Regions from separate parts of the Roseiflexus sp. RS-1 genome, predicted to be linked through region 1. Evidence: riboswitches for the same ligand, from Rfam matches in the RefSeq annotation. Region 1 holds a riboswitch; the other holds the start of a gene.
What was found. Region 1 has a riboswitch for cobalamin ahead of ROSERS_RS15865 (hypothetical protein). Riboswitches for the same ligand answer to the same signal wherever they lie in the genome.

Region 1 (11,289 bases):
AAGCCGCGCAACAGGAGTGGGATGCGCTGCCGCGTCCGCCGGGCTGGTTCGACATCCCCGCAGCGCGCGCCGGTCGGGTGTACGCGCTGGACGCGAATGGTTACTGCTCACGTCCGGCGCCGCGTGTGGTGGAAGGGATCGAACATCTGGCGCGCCTGCTGCATCCGACGTGTTTTGTGCAGGAAGGAGATGAGCGATGAGCGCCGCTGACCGTGCCGAAACGCGCATGGTTTTCCCGGTTTTTCCGGTCGATACCAACCACTACCGCACCCTGTTCGGCGGCAAGGCGGTTGCCTGGATCGATCAGGCAGCGTTCATCTGCGCGACGCGCTGGTGTCGGCGCAAGGTTGTGACGGTGCGGATCAGTGAAGTGAACTTTCACCATCCGATCCGTGAGGGGTCGATTGTCGAAGTGATCGCTCGTCTGGTGCGCACCGGACGGAGTTCGATGCAGATCGCGGTGGATGTCTGGTGGGAACCGATGGATTATGAAGAACGGGTGCTGGCGTGCCAGGCGACGTGTGTGCTGGTCGCGCTCGATGACAACAATCGCCCGGTCGCTGTGCCGCCGCTCACGGAGACAATGTCGTGACCCTCATGATCGTTCATGATGCCCTTGGGCGTCGTCTCGACGTGAAACATCCGCCGCAGCGCATTGTGTCGCTTGTGCCAAGCCTGACCGAGTGGTTATTCACGATTGGTCTGGGTGCGCGCGTGGTTGCCGTGACCGACTACTGTATCGAACCGGCGGCGGCGCTTGCTGGCGTGCCACGCATTCGCGGCACGAAGAATCCTGACCGGGCGCGGATCGTTGCGCTGCAACCCGATCTGGTGATCGCCGATCAGGAAGAGAACCGTGCACGTGATGTGCAGGCATTGACCGCAGCCGGAATTCCGGTGTATGTCACCGCGATCCGCAGTGTTGCCGATGTACCGGTGCAGTTCGAGCAGCTTGCCGCCGTCCTGGGGGCGAGCGATCAGGCAGCGCCAGGTCTTGCGGCGTTGCGCCAGGCGCTGAAGGCGACGGATCGGCGCCCGACGCGACGGATTCCGACGCTCACCTTCATCTGGCGCGACCCGTGGATGGCAGTGGGCGCGGAGACTTATGCGGGCGATCTGCTGGAACGGTGCGGCGCGGAGAACCTGGGACGTCGCCTGCCGGGGCGATACCCGCGCGCTCCGCTGGAAACATTCATGCGCCTGCAGCCGGAGGTGATTCTGCTGCCGGATGAACCGTATGCGTTCAGCCAGCGTGATTTTGACGCATTTGAGGTATATCATGATGTTCCGGCAGTCCGTGATGGGCGTGTCCTGCTGTGCGACGGTATGGCGCTGACCTGGCCCGGTTTGCGCGCCCTTGCAGCGTTGCGCGACATTGCTGCCCTGATCGATCCTGACACACGCGGTTGCGATGCGCCGGATTGACGCCTTCAGCAGGACCGGCTCAACCGTGGAACATCGTCTTGCCGCTCCGGTCTCTGGGATCGGGCGGCAACCCCAGATAACGCTGCCGCAGATCATCCCACAGCGCCAGGCGTGACCAATCGGGTTGCTTGAGGAAGCGCATATCGTCTGACAGAAATGGATTGGGCAGGAAGATGTAGATCTGGTTTTCGTCTTTGCCATTGAAGAGGCGGAATCCCCAGCTCCCTACTGTGCCATCGGGGTTGAGCCGACGGTAGAACTCAGCGCGCGCGGTGCGACGGTGGCGCGCGAGTTCCGGATCGACCGGCTTGTTTTTGCTGCCTTTGTGCTCGCCGATGCAGATGTGGAAGTGCCACGCGCCAAAGTCGACGGTCAGGTAGCCATCGAGCATGCCGATCTTTGTCGGCGGCGCTGTGGCTTTGATCTCGAACACCGATCCCTGGATGAGCGGACCGAAGTGGATCTTGTCCCAGTGATCGCGGAAGAATTCGGTCATCAGCGCGACCAGGGTCTCTTCTTTCGGTTCCAGCGGAAAGATTTCGAGTGTTCCGTTGCCAGGCTCTTCGACGATCCGCGGCTCAAGCGCAGCAGTCATGCCCCCCTCCTTACATGCGTGTTGCGGGAATGCCTGAAGCAGTCCCGCGAATAATCCAGCGTTGACCGATCATTGAGAGTATGCGCTACCCCTCAATGCGACGCACCAGCGCGACCAGATCGCGCAGCGTCTGAACGTGCTGCGGTGCGTCGCCGTTCCTCCGCACTTCCCAACACGGTTGATACCCGTCGCCGGTGACTGTGATACGTAATTCGACTGGCTCATCAGGGGTGACCGCTGCATAGCCAGCACGTTCGAGGGCGCGGGCAGTCCACTCGCGCACCACCCCATCGCCCATCAGCGCGATACGACGCTGGGTTGGCGGATGGATGCGGAAGTGCCCCTCATGGCGGTCGAAACTGATCCCTTCGGTGGCGAAGGTCGCCTCAAATGCTCCGCCGAGCACCAGGTCTTCCGGGGCGCCGGCATGCACGCCGCCGCCAGGCGCCATGAGCCAGAGGAGATCAGCGCTGCGCAGCGCCAGGTCGAGGTCGTGGGTCGAAAGGATCATCGCCCGCTGTGTTTCGTGCGCCAGGCGACGCAGCAGGCGCATGATCTCGACTCGTCGCGGCAGGTCAAGGAAGGCGGTCGGCTCATCGAGCACCACGACCAGCGGTTCCTGCGCCAGGGCGCGCGCCACCATCACCCGTTGCCGTTCGCCGTCGCTCAGTTCGTGCACCAGTCGTCCCGCCAGGTTGACCGCATTGACTGCCTCGAGCGCCTGCCGCACGATCGCCTCATCATGCGGCGTCAGGCGTCCGGTCCAGTCGGTATGCGGGTGACGCCCCAGGGCAACCAGCGCGTAGACGGTCAGTTGCCCGACCTCGACGCGCTCGGTCAGCACCACGCTCACACGGCGGGCGATCTCACGAGCGCTCAGCGTGGAGAGATCGACGCCATCGAGCCATACCCGTCCATCCAGTGGCGGTTGCATCCCCACCAGCGTGCGCAGCAGGGTTGACTTTCCCACGCCGTTGGGTCCCAACAGGCAGACGACTTCACCCGCGTGGAGGGTCAGGTTCAGGTTGCTGGCAACGATCCGTCGTGGACCACGGCGAGGGGCATAGCCAATGCTCAGGTGTTCGGTTGCAAGAATCGCTCTGCTCATACGCCAAATGTTCCTCTTTCGACACCGCGTCGCAGCAAGATCCAGATGACCGTCGGCGCGCCGATGAGTGCAGTGATGGCATTCAGCGGCAGCACAACACTCATCCCCGGCGCCTGCGCGAACAGGTCTGCAAGCAGCGCAGTCGTCGCACCGACCAGAATGCAGGCGGGGATCAGCAGCCGGTGATCGGCGCTGCGCAGCAGCGCCCGGCAGAGGTGCGGAATGGCGATGCCGAGGAAGGCGATCGGTCCGCAGAATGCTGTCACTGCCCCGGCGAGCAGGGCGCTGCTGGCGACAATGCCGGTCCGCGCCCGTCGGATGTCCACCCCCAGGCTGCGGGCGTATGCTTCGCCAAGCAGGAGCGCATTGAGCGATTTCGTGAGGATGAGCGCCAGCAGTAGCCCGATGCCCACGACGGGCGCAAGCACGTGCATCCGACTCCAGGTGACCCCGCCAAAACTGCCGAAACCCCACGCGATATACGCCTGAATGCGTTCCGCAATGCTGAAGTAGAGCAACAGGCTGACAATCGCGCCGGCGATGTAGCCGATCATCAATCCCAGAATAAGCAGCGTCACGCTGTTCTGCACCCGCTGCGCCAGCGTCAGCACCAGCGCCAGCACTGCACCGGCGCCAATGCTCGCGGCGGCTGCCAGACTCAGATTGCCGATCAGACCGGTGACTGCAAGCAGGGTGGTGTTGGCGACGCCGACGCTCAACACCACCAGCGCGACTCCCAGGCTGGCGCCGGAACTGACGCCGAGCACGAATGGATCTGCCAGCGGGTTGCGGAACAGGGTCTGCATCTGCAACCCGCTGACGCCGAGCGCTGCGCCGGCCAGCGCTGCCGTCAACGCCTTCGGCAGGCGAAAATCGTAGATGATGGTTGTCCAGCTGGCGCGCTCAGCCTGCCCGCCGAGCAGGATCGTCAGCACCTGTTCCAGAGGGATGCGCACCGACCCGAAACTCAGGCTGAGCAGGAACGCCAGGATCATAACGCCGCACATCGCCGCCAACGCCAGCGGACGCAATCCCAGACGGGGCCAGGACGCAATCGGCGTCGGCGTGACCGGTTCCCGGAACGTGTCTGTTATGCTGCGTTTCTGTGCCATCTTCAATGTCTGCCTCAGCGCGACTCCGTCTCGTCGGTAAACAATCGGTGAAAGATATACTCCTCGACGGGTCTGTTCTGTTCCAGATGCTCGTGTACAATCCGTTCAAGCGCCCCTTCATCGACGTGGTGGTACCAGATGCCATCGGGGTAAACAACGGCGATTGGACCACCGGAGCAGACACCCAGGCAGGGTGTCGTGCCCCGTTTGACCCGACACGGATTCTCATAGCGCCCCAGCGGACCGAGCAGGCGTGCCAGAAGCGCATACAGATGGATAGCCTGCCCCTGCGGATCGCAGAAGCGTCCGGTGCAGATGAAGATGTGGCGCGCATACCGGTTCATATGGGGCTTCTGCATGCGATCCTCTATGGTGTCAGTTGCTGGTAGAAATACAACTCGTGGTCTGGCAACAGTTCCGGATGGAAAATCTTGATCAGGTCCGCCAGCACCAGGTGCGGGTTCGTTACGCCGGTTTCCCAGTAGTCGTTGCCGCCGTTCTCGTTGAGGCGCTTGTTGTTGTTGAAGACGTTGCCGTTCTGGAAGGCGGCGAACCCGGTGAGGCGCTCATCTGCCGCCTTGATTTCGGACAGACTCTTCCATGAACCCGGATTCAGCCAGAAATCGGCATTGCGGGCACGCTCGAACACCTCTTCAAAACTCAGCGGCTGGCTCCCGGTTGAGGTGTCATCCGCCCAGAGGTAGTCGGCGCCGGCGTCAGCCAGCAGTTGGGCGACGTAGCTTCTGCCCCCCGGCATATACCACGTCCCCTGGAACGGCGCATCGCCGAACACCGTCGGTCTGGTTGCAACGTTGCGCGCTTTCGCGGCTATCTCCTTGTAGCGGCTCACAATCGTGTTGTAGACCTCAGTCGCCTTTGCTTCCCGGTTGAAGAATGCCGCCGTGAACTTGATCCACTCGGCGCGTCCCAGGGGCGACGTTTCCATGTACTCGCTGTTCAGCACGACCTTCAGGTTGGCTTCGAGCAATTTGGGGTGAGCATCGTATTCCGGATTGCCGACGCCATAGGTCATGATCAGGTCTGGCTGCAGGTCAAGCGCCTGTTCGACGTTGACCTGCCCGCCGCCGCCGATCTCGACGAGTTCGCCGGCTTCGATCTTCTTGCGCACATCGGGGTTGTTGATGTACAGGAAACTATCAACGCCGACCAGTGTATCGAGCACGCCCAGTTCGCTGAGATGCGGCAAATGCGTGGTGGACATGGTGATGATGCTGTTCACCGGAACTTCGATCACCAGCGCATCACCCGTCTCCGTCGGCGGGGGTGTGCCGCATTGCACCAGGACGTAGCGGAACTGCACATCGGCGTTGCGCCAGGGGTTGAGCACGGTAATGACTTTGTAGTTGTTGAAGTACTCGATTGTCCAGCCAACCGAATCGCTCAGGGTGACTTTTTCGGGGAAGTAGTCAATTTCTGGATCGTAGTCGGTGACGCATCCTTCGGTCAGATTTGCAGCTGGCGCTGATGGCGCCGCAACGGTTGGCGCTGCTGTGGGTTCAGCCGGTGGTGCAGCGGTTGGTGCGATGGTTGGCGCGCTCGTCGGCGCCTGAAGTGCATTTGTTGGTGTTGGCGCTGCGGTTTGCTGACCGCTGCACGCGATCAGCGCCGTCGCCAGCAGCAAGAGAGTTATCCAGCGGGATACTCGTTGCATGTGCTTCCTCCACACGGGTTTCAGCAAACCGGTTCTACCGTCCGCCAATGGGTACAGAACACACGGGCAACGTCCGGAAACGCGCTCATCTGCGACTCCGGCGCTCATCTCGTGAGGCGTTGCGATCTGATACGCCGATCAGTCGCCAGAGCCATGCACATCTGGCATGCTCGTGGTGCAACTGTTCTATCAGCGTCCAGGCATACGATGTGGGCAGCCATCCGAGCAGCGCCAGGTCTTGTTCGATGCGCAGCAGACGTTCCTGGCAGTGTGCGAGTTCGCGGTGCAGGTCATCGTCGTCGTTCTCACTCACAGGCGTGAAACCTCCGCTTGCGCGACGCAGACGGCGCTCCGCACCGGCATCGTTCCACTGCCCGTCAACGAACCGCCCCGGTCTCTTCCGAGAACCGGGGCGACATGACCTGCCCACTGTGCAGAGAAAGGGGCGTCAGGCATGTTCTCCTCCCTGGCTCGAGAAGGGTCGAACACATTCAACATCGCGGCAGGCGTCCTGGCTTCCGGTGATTGTCACCGGTTACAGTTGCGGCACAGCGCTGGACTTACACCAGCTTCCACCTTTACGCCCTGGCATCCGGGCCTGCGGGTCACCGCGATGGTATTCACTTGAGAAAGGTGTTGAGATAATAGCACATCTTCATCAGGTGTGCAAGTGAGGGTTCAAAACAGGGACAGTTGCTCGCCGTCATCGGTTGCGCTATCCCACGGCAGCGGCGGTACGCCGGGTGCGCCTTCAAGACGGCGTTGCAGCGCGCGACAGAGGAGTGGCGACTCGCGTTCTACAGGACAGTGCATAAAGAAAAAAACGGTCGTGCCTTCCGCGATCCACGTGCGCAATCGCGCTGCCCATTCGTCGAGCAGCGGATCGTTCCGTGCCACATCGGGATGGCCGATGTAGCGTATCAGTGTGAACGATGCGCTTCGGAGCGGGTGAAGCGGCACATCCGGCTTGTTGTCACGCGCGCGGCGCAGATCGTCATCCGCGCCGGGCAACGGTCCCAGGTCGAGCGGGCGCACATCCATCAACACTCTCCCGACGCCGTGACGTTCCAGCAACGCCATGAGCGCCGCTTCTTCCTGTGGGGTATACCAGTCGCTGTGGCGCACTTCGACAGCCAGCGGGATCGCGGGAGACCATGCCTGCAACCATGCGGCGAGATCGTCGATCTGGCGCGGTGTATAGCCTGGCGGAAGTTGCAGGAAGAACGGTCCCAGTCGCTCGCCGAGCGGCGCCATGCGTTGGACAAACGTCTCCGTCTCGCGCATCCGTGCCATCAGCGGTCCCTGGTGACTGACATCGCGCGGGAGTTTGAAGCAGAACCGGAACGATGGCGGTGTTTCGTCCGCCCATCGCCGTACCGTTTCGGCAGACGGCGTGGCGTAAAAGGTGGTATTGCCTTCAACGGTTGTCAGGCGTCGGCTGTAGAGGCGCAGATAGTCGGCGCTGCGCGCATTGCGGGGGAAGAGAACACCGCTCCAGGATGGGTGCGCCCAGACTGCGCAGCCGAGATAGAACCGTGGTTGGTCGCTGGTGGACGTCATACCTCACCATCCCGGCGGAGTCTGGCGATGCCATTGCGTTGCGTTCTCGAAAGCCCTGCCTGCGCGCAGCACCCGCGCTTCGTTCCAGGGCGCGGCAACGATCTGCAACCCGATCGGCAATCCTGCGGCGCTCAGACCGCACGGCAGCGAGAGCGCAGGGAGACCGGCGAGATTGAACGGCGCGGTGCAGCGGGTCAACTGACGCGCCGCTTCGATTGAATCCAGCCCTTCGATGACCGGCGCAGTGATCGGTGTGGCAGGCGTCAACAACAGATCGAACTGATCGAAGAGGCGTTCCAGGCGTCGGCGCCATTCGCTCTGAAAGCGACGCGCCAGGATATACTCGGTCGACGTGAACTGTGCGCCACGTTCCATACGCGCCAGTACATCGGCGCCGAACCGGTGCGGGTGATCGCGCAGACGGTCGCGGTGGAATGCGGCTGCATCGCTGGTTGTCATCAGCGCGTTCATTTGCGCTGCTTCACGCCCCTGGCTGAGATCAACCGCTTCCACGCGGGCGCCCAGTTCCTCGAAAACGGTTGCCGCGCGACGGACGGCGGAGATCACCTCCGGATCGGCTTCACCGAAGTGTGCATCGGTTGCCAGGGCGATACGCCATCCGGTCACGCCTGCATCGAGCGTTGCGAGCAGATTATCGACCGGCAGCGCAACGCTCACCGGATCGTCCGGATCATATCCGGCAATTGCCTGGAGCAGCAATGCGGCGTCGGTCACGGTGCGCGCCATCGGTCCGGCGTGGTCGAGGTTCCAGCTCAGCGGAATAACCCCTTGCAGGCTTACCCGCCCAAAGGTTGGCTTGAGACCAACGATACCGCAGAGGGACGCCGGAATACGGATGCTGCCGCCGGTATCGCTGCCCAACGCGCCCATGCAGAGACCGGCTGCCAGTGCGGCAGCGGCGCCGCCGGACGAACCGCCGGTGATTCGTGATGGATCCCAGGGGTTGCGCGAAGGACCGTAGTGCGGATTGATGTTGGTCACTCCCAGCGCCCACTCGTGCATATTCAGTTTACCGAGGAGCACTGCGCCTGCCTGGTAGAGCAGCGTCACAGCGCGGGCATCGGTGTCGGGGACGCGGTCGGCGAAGAATGTCGAGCCAGCGGTGGTGCGAATGCCAGCAGTATCGTACAGGTCTTTCAGCGCAAGCGGGATGCCGTGTAACGGACCGCGCCGGATGCCGCGAGTCAGCTCAGCATCGGCAGCGCGCGCCTGTGTGAGCGCGTGGTCAGAAGTGATGGTGATGAAACTGTTAAGGCGGGCGTCGTGGGCGTCAATCCGACGCAGGTGCGCTTCAGTCAATTCGACTGCGGCGATCTCACGCCGCGCCAGCAGATCGGCGGCTTCGGCGATTGTCAGATGGGTGAGATCGGACATGGCAGACGTTCCTCCTGTCCCTGCTGTTGCTGCATTCCCGTTGAGTAGGTGTTGATCGAAATTGTGGTCTTTGAATACATAATCCGGTATAGCCCGCGCAGGCGGGCTTTGCCCTGCATAGCCGAGGGCGTATGGTCTTTGAGTAATTATTCCACTATAGCCCGCGCAGGCGGGCTTCGCCCTGCATAGCCGAGGGCTTCAACCCGACGGCACGAGGCGCATACCGGATTTAATGCTCAATCTCCATCAGCCCGACAGCAAGAGGCGCATACCGGGTTTAAGTTGCTCAATCTCCATAATTTCGGCGAACTGTTGCGGTCTCCCCGTGTAGCTTACAGGACGCCTGCCGAAATGCATGTCGGCGAACTGTCGCGGACGCCTGGCGTGGCTCACAGGACGCCTGCGAACCCTGCTTGTTGACAGAGCACAGCGACTCATGCTTCATCAGGAGGCTATCACCTTCAACCATGCTTCGAGCTGGCGGGTCTGCTCATCGGTTGGCGCCTCGACCGGTGCGATCGTGAGGGTGTCGGGTGGCGCTTCGGCGAGCTGCAGCGGAACGTGGAGGAGATCGTCGCGCCGGAACAGGCTGAACACAACTGTCTGTCCTGGTTGTCGCTCCGCCATCCGCGCCTTGAGGCGCTCTTCGTCAATTCGGACACCATCGAGAGCAATCAGTTCGTCGCCAGCGTAGATCCCGGCAGCTTCGCCGGGTCCGCCCGCCAGGACGACCGATACCTTGAGGCGACCATGCTCGGTCTTGAGACGCAACCCGTGCCATGCTGGCAGATGATCATTCTCTTTTTCAAGCGTATGTCCCCACACGAGGTGCAATCCAACTGTTTCGAAGGCGCGTGCATAATCAAGCTCGCCTGTGCCGGATACTGCATGCGCCAGGAATGTCCGGTACGCGCCGTCTTCCTCGCCAGCGACGGTTTCGACTGCGCGGCAGAAGCCGTCGTCGTCATCGAAACCGGGGCGCTTCACCCGATCGCCGCTGTAGAGGTCGTGCACGTGGTCATCCGCATATTCCGCATAGAGGTGGCGCATCACATCGTCGAGCGAACGCGCGCCGCCGGTGCGCCGTCGGATTTCCAGGTCGAGCAGGAGCGCAACCAGGCTCCCCTTCAGATAGTACGAGACGCTGCTGTTGGGTCCATTCTCATCGGGGCGGTAGAACTTGATCCAGGCGTCGAAACTGCTCTGTTCGAGCGACTGCAACGCGCGTCCCGGTTGACTCTGCAACAGTTTGATATCGTCAGCGATCGTTTCGAGATAGCGTTCGCGGCTGATCAACCCGGCGCGCAGGAGGATCAGGTGATCGTAGTAACTGGTGATGCCCTCCATCACCCATAACTGACGGGTATAGTTTTCGCGGGTGTAGTCGAACGGTCCCAGCGGTGCGGGGCGAATGCGCTTGACATTCCAGACGTGGAAGAACTCATGGGCAGTGAGCGCCAGGAACTTTTCGTACGAACGTGCAGGACGGAATCCCCAGCGATCAACGATATTCGATACGCTGTTACGATGCTCCAGACCGCCATACCCGCCATCGACCAGGTGGACGATGAAGACGTAGCGACGGTATGGCAGGCGACCGAACATAGCGCGTGTGGTTTCAACAATGGTGCGTGTATCGGTCAGTATCCGCTGCTCGTCTTCGTTGCCGCGTCCCCAGAGCGCAATGTCGTGGGAAATGCCGTCCACCTCAAACGTCAGCACGCGGTGCGTGCCACACTCGAACGGTGAATCAGCCAGTTCGTCGTAATCGTGGGCGTGGAATGTGACCCATCCATCGTTTTGCTCCGGCGCAGGTGCGAGACCGGTCGTTATTCGCCATCCAGGAGGGGTCTGGACATGGACCAGGCATGGTTCATGAGCGTGACCGCAGCGATACATGAAGATATTAGAAGGATTGAAATAGCCATGCGTGTTGTCGAGGTGGCTGGTGCGGACGCTCAACTCGAACGCATAGACCTGATAGGTGACCCGGATGCGCCGGGCGGCGCCGTTTTCGATACGCCAGGTGGTTTTGTCGATCTTTCGCCATGGCAATGGCGCGCCCTGATCGTCCGTGACGGCGAATGATTGTACATGGCGCGCATAATCGCGGATCAGGTACGATCCTGGCGTCCAGGCAGGAAGCGCCAGATCGAGGGTTGGTTCTTCGATGGGATGGATATCCAGCGCCACATCGTACAGGTGGGTGTTGGGGCGCAGCATTGAGATGAAATACATTATTGTCATGGGCGCTACTTCACTCCTGTGATGTCGGCGGCACAGGAGCGACATCATCGTGCGTAGTCGCGCATTCAGGCGGTTTCAGACGGTATATGGGGCGAACAGGCGCACGAACAATCGCTCGAACTGTGGAGAGTCGGCATCGATCCGCTCATAGAGATCGACGACCCGCGCAGCCTGA
Region 2 (11,289 bases), 2.6 Mb from region 1:
GCAATGACGACGCTGATTGAAGGGCTGGAGGTTCGTCAGACGGTACGAAAGGTGGCATGATGACAACAGTCGAGATGTTTATCAATCAGGCGCCATTCCGTTATCCGTCGCCAATCGAGACGGAACTGAACCATCTGGCGGAACTGTTCGCGCAAACGCCTGCTCTGGCAGTGTATCCGTCGCGCTGGCTGGCGATCCAGGCGCTTGAAGGAGACGAGTCGCTGCTGAACGACATCCGTGAACTTGGCGGTCCTGCGGTTGCTGCGGCGCTGGATGCGAGCCTGGAACGACTGCACGCGATCTACGGCGATGATCTGGATGTTGCTCTTGTTGACCAGCGGTATCGTTTTGTCCACACAATCGCCACGCAGGCGGTGCGTCGTCCGGTTGAGGCGCCGGTGACTCTCTCCGATCGCATCGACCGTGTGGTGACGCATCGCTGGCTGGGCATCCCGATTTTCCTGGCGGTGATGTGGGTGGTGTTCAAGTTGACCACCGACGTTGCTGCGCCGTTTGTGGACTGGCTCGACGGTGTGTTGAGCGGTCCGGTCAGTCGCTGGACGGTTGCGCTGCTGGCGATGGTCGGCGCCGATGGCGGGTGGGTCGAGTCGCTGCTGGTCGATGGCGTCATCGCTGGCGTCGGTGGGGTGCTGGCATTCGTGCCGGTGCTGCTGTCGCTCTATTTTGCTCTCGCGCTGCTGGAAGACTCCGGGTACATGGCGCGCGCGGCGTTCGTGATGGACCGGTTGATGCGCGCGCTCGGTCTGCATGGCAAGAGTTTTCTGCCGATGATCGTCGGGTTTGGATGCTCGGTGCCGGCAATCTATGCTACCCGGACGCTCGATAGTCGTCGTGACCGGATACTGACCGGTCTGCTGGTTCCGTTTATGAGTTGCAGCGCGCGTCTGCCGGTGTATGTGCTGATTGCGATGGTCTTTTTCCCCGCCTCTGCAGGTCAGGTGATCTTCGGGTTGTATCTCACCGGCATTGTGGTGGCGGTTGGAATGGGCGCGTTGCTGCGGCAGACGCTGTTCCGCCGCGAGCCGCAGGCGCCGTTCGTTCTGGAATTGCCGCCGTACCGGATGCCGACGTTGCGCGGCGTCTGGCGGCAGATGTGGGAGCGCACGTCGTCCTTTGTGCGCAAGGCGGGAACGATTATTCTGGCAACCAGTATCGTCGTCTGGTTGTTGCTCGCCATGCCGATCGGTGAGGGATCGTTCGCCGAAACGCCAGTCGATCAGAGCGCGTTTGCTGCCGTTGCGAACGCAGCAACGCCGGTGTTTGCGCCGCTTGGTTTTGGGCGCTGGGAAACGAGTGGCGCGCTGGTGACCGGTCTGATCGCCAAGGAAGTGGTTGTCGGCACGCTGATGCAGGTCTATGGCGGCGCTGTGGAGGAGGACGGCGCTCCAGGCGACGAACCGGCGACGCTCGCCGATGATCTGAGCGGCATCGTCAATAGTTTCGGTGCAGCTGTCGCCGATGCGCTGCGCGCCCTGCCGGGGATCGTCGGCATCAACCTGGTCGAGGCGGAGGAAGAACCTGTAGCGGAAGGACTGGCAGCCGCCATCCGAACCGGCTTCGCAGCGAGCAGCGGCGGCCACAGCACACTGGCGGCGCTGGCATTCCTGGTCTTCGTGCTGCTCTACACCCCGTGCGTCGCGGCGCTCGCGGCAAACCGGCACGAATTTGGCACACCCTGGATGCTGGTCAGTCTGCTGGGGCAGTTCGCCATCGCGTGGCTCGCGGCGTTCCTTGTGTTCCAGGGCGGGGTGCTGCTGGGGATGCAGGGGTGAGGGGATGAGGCGCGAGGCGCGAGGCGAGAGGGGTTGAAGGTTGAACGTTGCACGTTGAACGGTGGACGACAACGTGTAGGGGCGAGAGGGGATGAGGCGAGGGGGACGAGGCGAGGCGCCCAGGAGCACATTGCAGGTTACAGGTGAACAAGGATGCTCTACCAGATTCTCGAAGCGCTTGAAGCGGCAAACGGTCCAGTGTCGCTCGATGAATTGAGTCGGCAGTTGCAGATCGAACCGGGCGCGCTCGAAGGCATGATCGCATTCTGGGTGCGCAAGGGTCGTCTGAAGGATACTGCGGTCAGCGGATGCGCTGGCAGCAGGCGCGGGTGCACCTGCGGCGCATATCCGAAGGGTTGCGTCTTCAGCACTGCCGGTCCGCGCGTCATTGTGCTGAACGACTCGTGAGCGGCGGGTAACTGTTTACACCTGGGGGAACACACGCGCGAAGCGAGGGCGTACCGCCCTCGTCGCGGCTACGAGGGCAAGATGCCCTCGCTCCCATTTGAAGCCGAATCGCGTTCGTTCGTTGCACAGCCTGGCAGTCGGGTTGTGCTATAATAGCTCCGCACGCGACTCTGGAACACAATACGGTGTCTATCTCGCCGGACATAGTGGCGGAGTCAGTGCATGTGCACCTGTCCAATGCAACGACCGTCGCGGTGACCCGCAGGGCCCGGATGCCAGGGCGTAAAGGTGGAAGCTGGTGCAAGTCCAGCGCTGTGCCGCAACTGTAACCGGTTCGTAGTGCCGGAAGCCAGGATGCCTGCCGCGATGTATGTTGTTCAGCCCTTCTCGAGCCAGGGAGGGTGAACAGAATGCGCGTTCCTTTTGGATCGCATTGTACTCTGTCGCCCCGGTTCTCGAAAGAGGCCGGGGTTTTTGGTTGGATGGCACATGTGCATACTTGCCCTGTGATGGCGTTGCACCAGGAGAACAGCGAGACGCATTCGTGTGTATGCTGAGGGATTCACAAATTCGCGAATTGGTTGAAAGGTTTGCACGATGACTTCTGAAGAACACCTGAGTCAGCAGACCCCAGAAGCTGCAAACGATGCTTCGAACGGTGATGAGCAGACCGACACATCAACCGGCGCGGCGCAGAGTCCCGGCTCAACGCCCGAAGCACAGGAGCGGCGAGAGGCTGCGCGCGCCAATCGTGTGCAGAAGGGGCTGGTCATTGTCAATACCGGGAATGGCAAGGGAAAAACAACCGCAGCGCTGGGCATCCTGCTGCGCGCGTGGGGCCGCGATATGCGCGTGGGAGGAATTCAGTTCTTGAAGCACGAAAACGCGAACTATGGCGAACTGCGCGCACTGAAGCGCATGGGGATCGAACTGACGCCAATGGGAGACGGCTTCACCTGGACGAGCCGTGATCTCGATGAAACCCAGGCAAAGGCGGTCCATGGCTGGGAAACAGCAAAAGCGCGGATCGTCAGCGGTGCGTATGACATTTTCCTGCTGGACGAATTCACGTATGTGCTGAACTACGGTTGGGTTGATACGACCGACGTGATCGACTGGTTGCGTCAGCACAAGCCGCCGATGCTCCACCTGATCATCACCGGGCGGAACGCGCCGCAGGCGCTGATCGATTTTGCCGATCTGGTGACAGAGATGCGCGAGGTGAAGCATCCGTTCCGTGATCAGGGCATCCGGGCGCAAAAGGGCGTGGAGTACTGACACGGGCGTGGCGGCGCTCCGGACAGGTCGCGTCTTTATGGCGGGTGAAGCGTTGCCGACCGGTTGTTGCCTGTGATCTGCTGAAGGAAGGCGCATGGCAGAACGGCTCAAACGCAACATGGTTCAGCGCATCGATGGGCGGATGGTCAATGCCGGCGCGCGCCGCGGCATGCTGATCGTCTGCGCAACCGGGTGCTGCTGTGGTCATACCGAACGCGGCTTCGCCCCCGTTCCAACCTGGCGCTACCACCATGAGTGGGAGCGCCGCAAACTGCGCAATCAGGTGCATTTGAGCCAGGGCGGATGTCTGGGTCCGTGCCCGCTTGCGAATGTCGCGCTCTTGATCCTCGATGGTCGCCCCTACTGGTTTCATTCGCTCAACGATGAGGCGCTCGTTCCCGTGCTCTACGATTACATCGAGGCGCTGCTCGCCGCCGACCATGATCTTGCGCCGCCGCCTGCGCTGGCGCCGCTGATGTTCAACGGTTTCGCCTGGGATGGCGGTGGTTCACTCACGCAACGCCACGAGCCGCTGCCAGCCATGATCGGCGATGGGATTCTGGTGCTCAGCCAGGCGGATACCGACCTCCTGGCGCTCGAACAGGCGCGTGCGCTGCTGCCCGATGGGTTTGCACCGCTGCGGGCGGCGCACGTCGGGCGCCTGGCGGATGACACGGCAGTTGATCGCCTCCTGCGCGAAGCCCTGCCAGGTGTGGCGGTCGTTGTCGCGCGTCTCCATAGCGCCAGCGCATTTGCGTATGGCCTGGAGCGACTCCAGGAGTGGGCTGCGACAACCGGCGGCTTTTTGCTCTGTATTCCCGCCGTCGAAGCGCTCGACCCGGATCTGATGGCGCGTTCGACGGTCGGCGTGCCGCTTGCGTTGCTCGTCAGCGCCTACTTCCAGTACGGCGGACCGGCGAACCTCGCCAGCGGGCTTCAGTGTCTCAGCGATCACCTCCTGCTGAGCGGGTGGGGGTATGAGGCGCCGGTGGAACTGCCGATGCACGGCGTCTACACACCGACCTTATCGTCGTGCTGCGCTGATGCGCCTGATGACAAACGTCCGGTTGCCGGAGTGCTCTTCTACCGGGCGCACCTGTTGAGCGGCAATACCGCATTTATCGACACGCTGATCACAGCGCTCCACAACCAGGGAATGCGCGTTTGCGCCGTATATACCCAATCGCTCAAGGATGCGGCTGGTGGTCGTGGTCCCGAAGCGCTGCGGGCGCTTACCGACGCGGGACCGGTGGACGTCGTGATCAGTACGCTGAGTTTTGCGCTTGGCGAAACCGATCCTCACCCCTTTGCGACCCTCGACGTTCCGGTGATCCAGGCGCTGGTGAGCAGCACATCACGCGACGAGTGGCTGCGCAACGGTCGGGGGCTTGGTCCGCTCGACACGGCGATGAATGTGGCGATCCCGGAGTTCGACGGGCGGATCATCGGTGTGCCGGTCGCATTCAAAGAGCAGCAAGGTGAAGCACCGGCGCGCTCGGTCGCCGACGAAGAGCGGATGGAGCGCCTCGCGGGGCTTGCCCGTCGCCTCGCGCGGCTGCGCCACAAACCGAACGCGGAGAAACGGATCGCCTTCATTTTTACCAACAGCAGCGCCAAAGCGCAGCGCATCGGCAACGCGGTCGGTCTTGACGCACCTGCTTCGCTGATGCGCATCCTCCGGGCAATGCAGGCTGCCGGTTACCGGACAGGCGATCCGCCCGATTCTGGCGACCGGTTGATTGCCGACCTGATTGCGCGCTGTTCCTACGATGAAACCTGGTTGACGACCGAACAACTGATCCGGGCGTACCGTATTCCCGGCGCGCAGTACGCACGCTGGTTCGCCGACCTGCCAGGTGCGCTCCAGGACGCGATGATCCGGCAGTGGGGTCAACCGCCGGGCGCGGCGTATGTCCACAACGGCGATCTGGCGCTTGCCGGGCTGGAGTACGGCAATGTGTTCGTGGCGCTGCAACCGCCGCGCGGTTACGACATGGATCCAAACGCGATCTACCATCGCCCTGATCTGCCGCCGCCGCACAATTACTACGCCCTCTACCGCTGGTTGCGCGATGAGTGGCAGGCGGATGCGATCGTGCATCTCGGCAAGCATGGCACGCTTGAATGGTTGCCGGGCAAAGGTGTGGGACTGAGCGCAACATGCTTCCCCGATCAGTTTCTCGGCGATCTGCCGCTCATCTATCCCTTCATCATCAATGACCCCGGCGAAGGGACGCAGGCGAAGCGCCGGGCGCACGCCGTCATTGTCGATCATCTGACCCCGCCGATGACCAGCGCCGGGGCGTATGGCGATCTGGTGGAACTGGCGCACCTGGTCGATGAATACTACCGCACCGAGCATCTCGATCCGGGGAAACTGCCGCTGCTCCAGCGCCAGATCTGGGAGGTGTTGCAGCGCTCGCACCTGGATGACGACCTGCGCTACATCGCGCAGGCAGACCATGGCGACCACCGGCACGAGTGGGACGGCAGTTTTCTCGAAGACGGCACGCCGACCATGCTGGCGGAGATGGAGGGGCGTGAGGTAGCGCATTTGCTGGAAGATATCGAGGGGTATCTGTGCGAACTCACCGGTGCTCAGATCCGCGATGGGTTGCACATTCTCGGCGAAATGCCAGCCGGTGAGCAGTTGGTGGAACTGATCTATCACCTGCTGCGTTTGCCGAACCTGGATGCCCCCAGTTTGCCGGAGAGCGTCGCCGCAGCGCTGGGCGAAGACTGGAACGCCCTGCGGGAGCGTCCCGGCGCGCGGCGGGAACGGATCGAGGGTGCGTCGGAAGACGGCGCCGGTGCAGTATTCCAGACGAATGCCGACGTGATTGCGCATATCGAGGCGTTGAGCAAAGAGTTGCTGCGACGTCTGGAAGCGCTCGACTGGCATTCTGAAGCGATTGAGCGGGTGATTGCAAATATAGACCGGTATTCGTCCTCATGCCGTGGGGCTGAAACCCCCGGCTATACAATGCAAAGCCCGCCTGCGCGGGCTATCCCCGATTTAGGGACTCACTATTCCGGTCAACCGGGCGCGCGCATCGCTGCGGCGTTGCGGTATGCGTGCGATACACTCGTGCCGAATCTGCGGCGGAGTGCGCATGATGAGATCGCGCACCTGCTCGCCGCTCTGGAGGGGCGTTTTGTGCCGCCGGGACCGGGCGGCGCGCCGACGCGCGGCATGGCGCATGTGCTGCCGACCGGACGCAACTTCTACGGCGTCGATCCGCGTGCGCTTCCCAGCGTCGCCGCGTGGCAGACTGGCGAGGGGTTGGCGCGTGACCTGATCGCCCGCTACCAACGCGAGTATGGGCAGATCCCCGAAAGTGTCGGGTTGAGCATCTGGGGAACGAGCGCCATTCGCACGGCAGGCGATGATCTTGCGCAGGCGCTGGCATTGCTTGGCGTGCGTCCGCGCTGGCAGCGCGAGAATCGGCGCGTGGTCGGGATCGACATCATACCGCTGGAAGAGTTGGGGCGTCCGCGCGTTGATGTGGTCTGCCGCATTTCCGGGTTCTTCCGCGACGCCTTTCCGCACCTGATCGCCCTGATCGATCAGGCGGTACAGGCGGTTATTGCGCTCGACGAGCCGCCGGAGATGAATTTCCCGCGCAAACATGCGCTGGAGACGGCGCAGGCGCTTCAGTCAGCCGGGAAGACGGTCGAGGAGGCGCAACGTGAAGCCGCCTACCGCATTTTCAGCAGCAAGCCGGGCAGTTACGGCGCTGGCATTCTGCCGCTGATCGATGCCCAGAATTGGGAGCGCGACACCGACTTCGCCCGCGTGTATCTTGCGTGGGGCGGGTATGCCTACACCGCCTGCGAGCAGGGAACTCCCGCCGAAACGGCGTTTGCTGCGGCGTTGAGCAAGGTTCAGGTTGCAACAAAAAACCAGGACACGCGCGAGCACGACATATTCGACAGCGATGACTATCTGCAATTTCACGGCGGGATGATCGCAACCATCCGCGCGCTTACGGGGAAGAATCCGGCGCGCTACTTTGGCGACAGCAGCGACCCGGCGCGTCCGCGCACCCGCGATCTGCGCGAGGAGGCGCGTCGCGTCTTCCGCGCGCGGGTGACGAACCCGAAGTGGATTGCCAGCATGCAACGCCACGGCTACAAAGGCGGACTGGAACTCGCCGCCACGGTCGATTATCTCTTCGGCTACGATGCGACTGCGGAGGTGCTCGATGACTGGATGTACGAGCAGGTGACTGAACGCTATCTGCGCGATCCGGGTGTACAACAATGGCTGGAACAGGTCAACCCCTGGGCGTTGCAGGCAATGGCTGAACGTCTGTACGAGGCGATCGGGCGTGGGATGTGGGCGAATCCGTCTCCCGAAGCCTGTGCAACCCTGGAGGCGCTTCTGGAGCAGGGTGATGCGTGGCGGGAGGGGGTTGAACGTGGCAGCGTTGAACGTGGCGGCGTTGAACGTTGAACATTATAGCATTTTCCTCTGTGCACGCTGCGCCTCTGCGGTGATAGAGCCTTTTTTGCAACGGACTCAAGGGTGCAAAAGTTCCAATTGTTGTACAGGAAGGTGCGAAGGTTGGAAGGTGCGAGATTGACCAACGTCGCGCAGGGGCGCGCGGCGGTCGTCGGTTTGAGCGTCTTATGTGTCCCCAATCCATTCATCCGCAACCAAAAGAAAGGAGACCATACCCATGAGTCTGCTGTCCGAAACAATCGCACGGATCGGTCCACTCGATGATGCTGCGGCAGCGGCGGCGCAGGCGCGGCAGGATGTGCTGACCAAGCCGCAGGGTGCGCTGGGGCGCCTGGAGGCGTTGTCGGTCCAGATTGCGGGGATCACCGGCAACCAGCGTCCGCGGTTGACCAACCCGGCAGTCATTGTGATGGCTGCCGATCATGGCGTTGCGCGTCGTGGGGTGAGCGCGTATCCGTCAGAAGTCACGGCGCAGATGGTGTTGAACTTCCTCAACGGCGGCGCGGCGATCAATGTGCTTGCCCGTCACGTCGGCGCGCGTGTGATTGTGGTGGATATGGGAGTCGCGGCCAACCTGCCGTCGCATCCTGAACTGATCAACCGCAAAATGGGCATGGGCACGGCGGATTTCTCGGTCGAACCGGCAATGAGCCGCACACAGGCGCAACAGGCGGTCGAGGCTGGCATCGCATGCGCAAATGACGCCATCGATGCTGGCGTTGATATTCTGGCAACCGGCGATATGGGCATTGGCAACACGACTGCATCGAGCGCGGTCGTTGCCGCAATCACCGGTCGTCCGGTCGCCGATGTCACCGGGCGCGGCGCCGGCGTCGATGATGCCGGTCTTGCGCGCAAGATCGCGGTGATCGAGCAGGCGCTGGCGCTCCACCGCCCCGACCCGAACGATGGACTGGACGTGCTGGCGAAGGTCGGCGGTTTTGAGATCGGCGGGTTGGCGGGGGTCATGCTGGGTGCTGCGGCGCGGCGCGTGCCGGTCGTCATCGATGGGTTCATCTCCGGGGCGGCGGCGCTCATCGCCTGGACGCTGGCGCCAGCGGTGCAACCATACCTGATCGCTGCACACCGTTCGGTCGAACGGGGGCATGAAGCGGTCTTCACCCGTCTCGATCTCGTGCCGCTCTTCGACCTTGGGATGCGTCTCGGCGAAGGGACTGGCGCGGTGCTTGGCATGTCGCTCTGCCAGGCAGCGTGCAAGATTCTCGACGAGATGGCGACATTCGGCGAGGCGGGGGTGTCGGGGAAGGTGGAGAACTGAGAACCAAGAACTGAGAACCAAGAACTGAGAACCGACGCGGGGCATACTTTGTGTCTCGAGGCGAAAGTCTTGAGGGCTTCGTGACTGCAAAACCCTGCCCTTGCCAGGCAAATACAGGTTATTGCAGAGAGGAGTGCTGTATGAAACCACTGCACCGCTGGCTGCCGGTTGTCATCGGCGCTGCGCTGCTCATCATCTTCGAGTCGCGCGCGGCATATGCCATGCACATCATGGAAGGCTTTCTGCCCCCCGTCTGGGCAGGGTTCTGGTTCATCGTCGTTCTCCCATTCTGGGTGCTTGGTCTGCGCCGGATCAACCGCCTGATCGCCGGGAAGCCGGAGACACGCCTGTTGCTCGGATTTGCCGCCGCCTTCGCCTTCGTGTTGAGCGCGCTGAAGATACCAAGCGTCACCGGTTCGAGCAGTCACCCGACCGGCACTGGTCTGGGGACGATCCTGTTCGGTCCGCTGGTGATGAGTGTGCTGGGGAGCATCGTTCTTCTCTTCCAGGCGCTCCTGATCGCTCACGGCGGTCTGACAACGCTGGGCGCGAATGCGTTCAGTATGGCGGTCGTTGGTCCATTCGTGGCGTGGTTGATCTGGAAAGGGTTGAAGGATCGCGCACCAATCTGGCTGACGGTCTTTCTTGCGGCAGCGCTGGCGGATCTCTTCACCTATGTGGTCACGTCGGCGCAACTGGCGCTGGCATACCCCGACGCTGTCGGCGGATTTGCGGCATCGTTCGCCAGGTTCGGCGCGATCTTCGCCGTCACGCAGATTCCACTGGCGATCAGTGAGGGCATCCTGACGGTGCTGATCTTCAACGCATTGCAGGCGAACGCACAGACGGAACTACAATCGCTCGGCGTACTGAAAGGAGCGCAGGCATGAGCAGCAAACCGTTTGGGTGGACGACATCGCTGATCCTGCTGCTGGTCGTCGTTGTGCTGGCGATTGTTCCGTTGTTGATGGTCCGCGACTCGGAGTTCGAGGGTGCGGATGCGATTGCAGAAACGGCGATCACCGAAGTTGCGCCGGATTACGAGCCGTGGTTTGCGCCGATCTTCGAGCCGCCGGGCGGTGAGACGGAGAGCTTGCTTTTTGCGCTTCAGGCGGGGCTTGGCGCCGGATTGATCGGCTACTTTTTCGGTCTCAAACATGGCGAGCGCCGCCGCCGCGATTAGCAGGCGTTGATTGTGATGCGTGTCATTGATCGGTATGCGTTCGGGAATGCATTGCGCGATGTTGATCCGTCGCAGAAAGGCGCGCTGGCGTTGCTGGCGATCATCCTGTGCCTGGCGCTGGATCATCCTGCGGTCGGCATACTCACGTTGATCTGGATGCTGGCGCTCACAACGTGGCGGGCGCGCACGCCGCTGCGCGTGTCTGGCAGCGTGCTGCTGACTGAAGGCGCCTTTCTGAGTCTGTCGGTCGCCGGCATCGCCCTGAGCATTGCTGGCGGCAAGCCGGAAGCGCCGGTTTTTGCCTGGCAATTCGGTCCGGTCTGGGTAAGTGCCACGCACGAGTCGCTGATGCTGGCTCTGCATGTTCTGACACGCGCCCTGGGGTCGGCAGCCGCGCTCAATTTTCTGATCCTGACGACGCCGCTGATCGATCTGATCGAGATGCTTCGGCGCATGCGGCTGCCGGAAGGGTTGATCGACATCATGGCGCTTACCTACCGTGCGATCTTTGTTCTGCTGGACAGTCTGGAGCGGATGGCGACAGCGCAGGATGCGCGCCTGGGGTATCACACGCCGCGCACGGCGATGCGTAGCGCAGCGTTGATCGGCAGTTGTCTGTTCCTTGATGCCTACCGGCGCAGCCAACAGATTCAGACGGCGCTGGAAAGTCGGGGGCTTGATGGTTCATTGCGGGTTCTGCCGCTCGATTATCGGCGTGATCCGCGTATGTGGCAGATCGGCGTCGGTCTGACGCTCAGCCTGGTGCTGGTGAGAATGATTGCATGAGTGCGCTGCTCGAATTCGATGACCTGCACTACACCTTTCCCGGCAGCGCTATCCCGGCGCTGCGCGGTGCGTCGCTATTGATCGCAACCGGGCAGCG

Region 2: another riboswitch for cobalamin. It lies ahead of cobO (cob(I)yrinic acid a,c-diamide adenosyltransferase); the one in region 1 lies ahead of ROSERS_RS15865 (hypothetical protein).

The regions. Positions count from the first base shown of each region.
Region 1 covers NC_009523.1:3,873,912-3,885,200, reverse strand. The annotation lists gene ROSERS_RS15905 (cobalamin-binding protein) at 1-200, shown strand, start outside; gene ROSERS_RS15900 (acyl-CoA thioesterase) at 197-592, shown strand; gene ROSERS_RS15895 (helical backbone metal receptor) at 598-1,425, shown strand; gene ROSERS_RS15890 (DUF7676 family protein) at 1,445-2,020, opposite strand; gene ROSERS_RS15885 (ABC transporter ATP-binding protein) at 2,106-3,128, opposite strand; gene ROSERS_RS15880 (iron ABC transporter permease) at 3,125-4,240, opposite strand; gene ROSERS_RS15875 ((2Fe-2S) ferredoxin domain-containing protein) at 4,255-4,584, opposite strand; gene ROSERS_RS15870 (ABC transporter substrate-binding protein) at 4,608-5,912, opposite strand; gene ROSERS_RS15865 (hypothetical protein) at 5,998-6,225, opposite strand; cobalamin riboswitch at 6,397-6,540, opposite strand; gene ROSERS_RS15860 (DUF72 domain-containing protein) at 6,591-7,472, opposite strand; gene ROSERS_RS15855 (Asp-tRNA(Asn)/Glu-tRNA(Gln) amidotransferase GatCAB subunit A) at 7,476-8,867, opposite strand; gene ROSERS_RS15850 (M61 family metallopeptidase) at 9,312-11,114, opposite strand; gene ROSERS_RS15845 (hypothetical protein) at 11,190-11,289, opposite strand, start outside.
Region 2 covers NC_009523.1:688,789-700,077, forward strand. The annotation lists gene ROSERS_RS02850 (FeoB small GTPase domain-containing protein) at 1-60, shown strand, start outside; gene feoB (ferrous iron transport protein B) at 57-1,793, shown strand; gene ROSERS_RS02860 (FeoC-like transcriptional regulator) at 1,947-2,201, shown strand; cobalamin riboswitch at 2,437-2,581, shown strand; gene cobO (cob(I)yrinic acid a,c-diamide adenosyltransferase) at 2,799-3,479, shown strand; gene cobN (cobaltochelatase subunit CobN) at 3,574-7,935, shown strand; gene cobT (nicotinate-nucleotide--dimethylbenzimidazole phosphoribosyltransferase) at 8,162-9,223, shown strand; gene ROSERS_RS02880 (energy-coupling factor ABC transporter permease) at 9,364-10,113, shown strand; gene ROSERS_RS02885 (energy-coupling factor ABC transporter substrate-binding protein) at 10,110-10,406, shown strand; gene cbiQ (cobalt ECF transporter T component CbiQ) at 10,422-11,192, shown strand; gene ROSERS_RS02895 (energy-coupling factor ABC transporter ATP-binding protein) at 11,189-11,289, shown strand, end outside.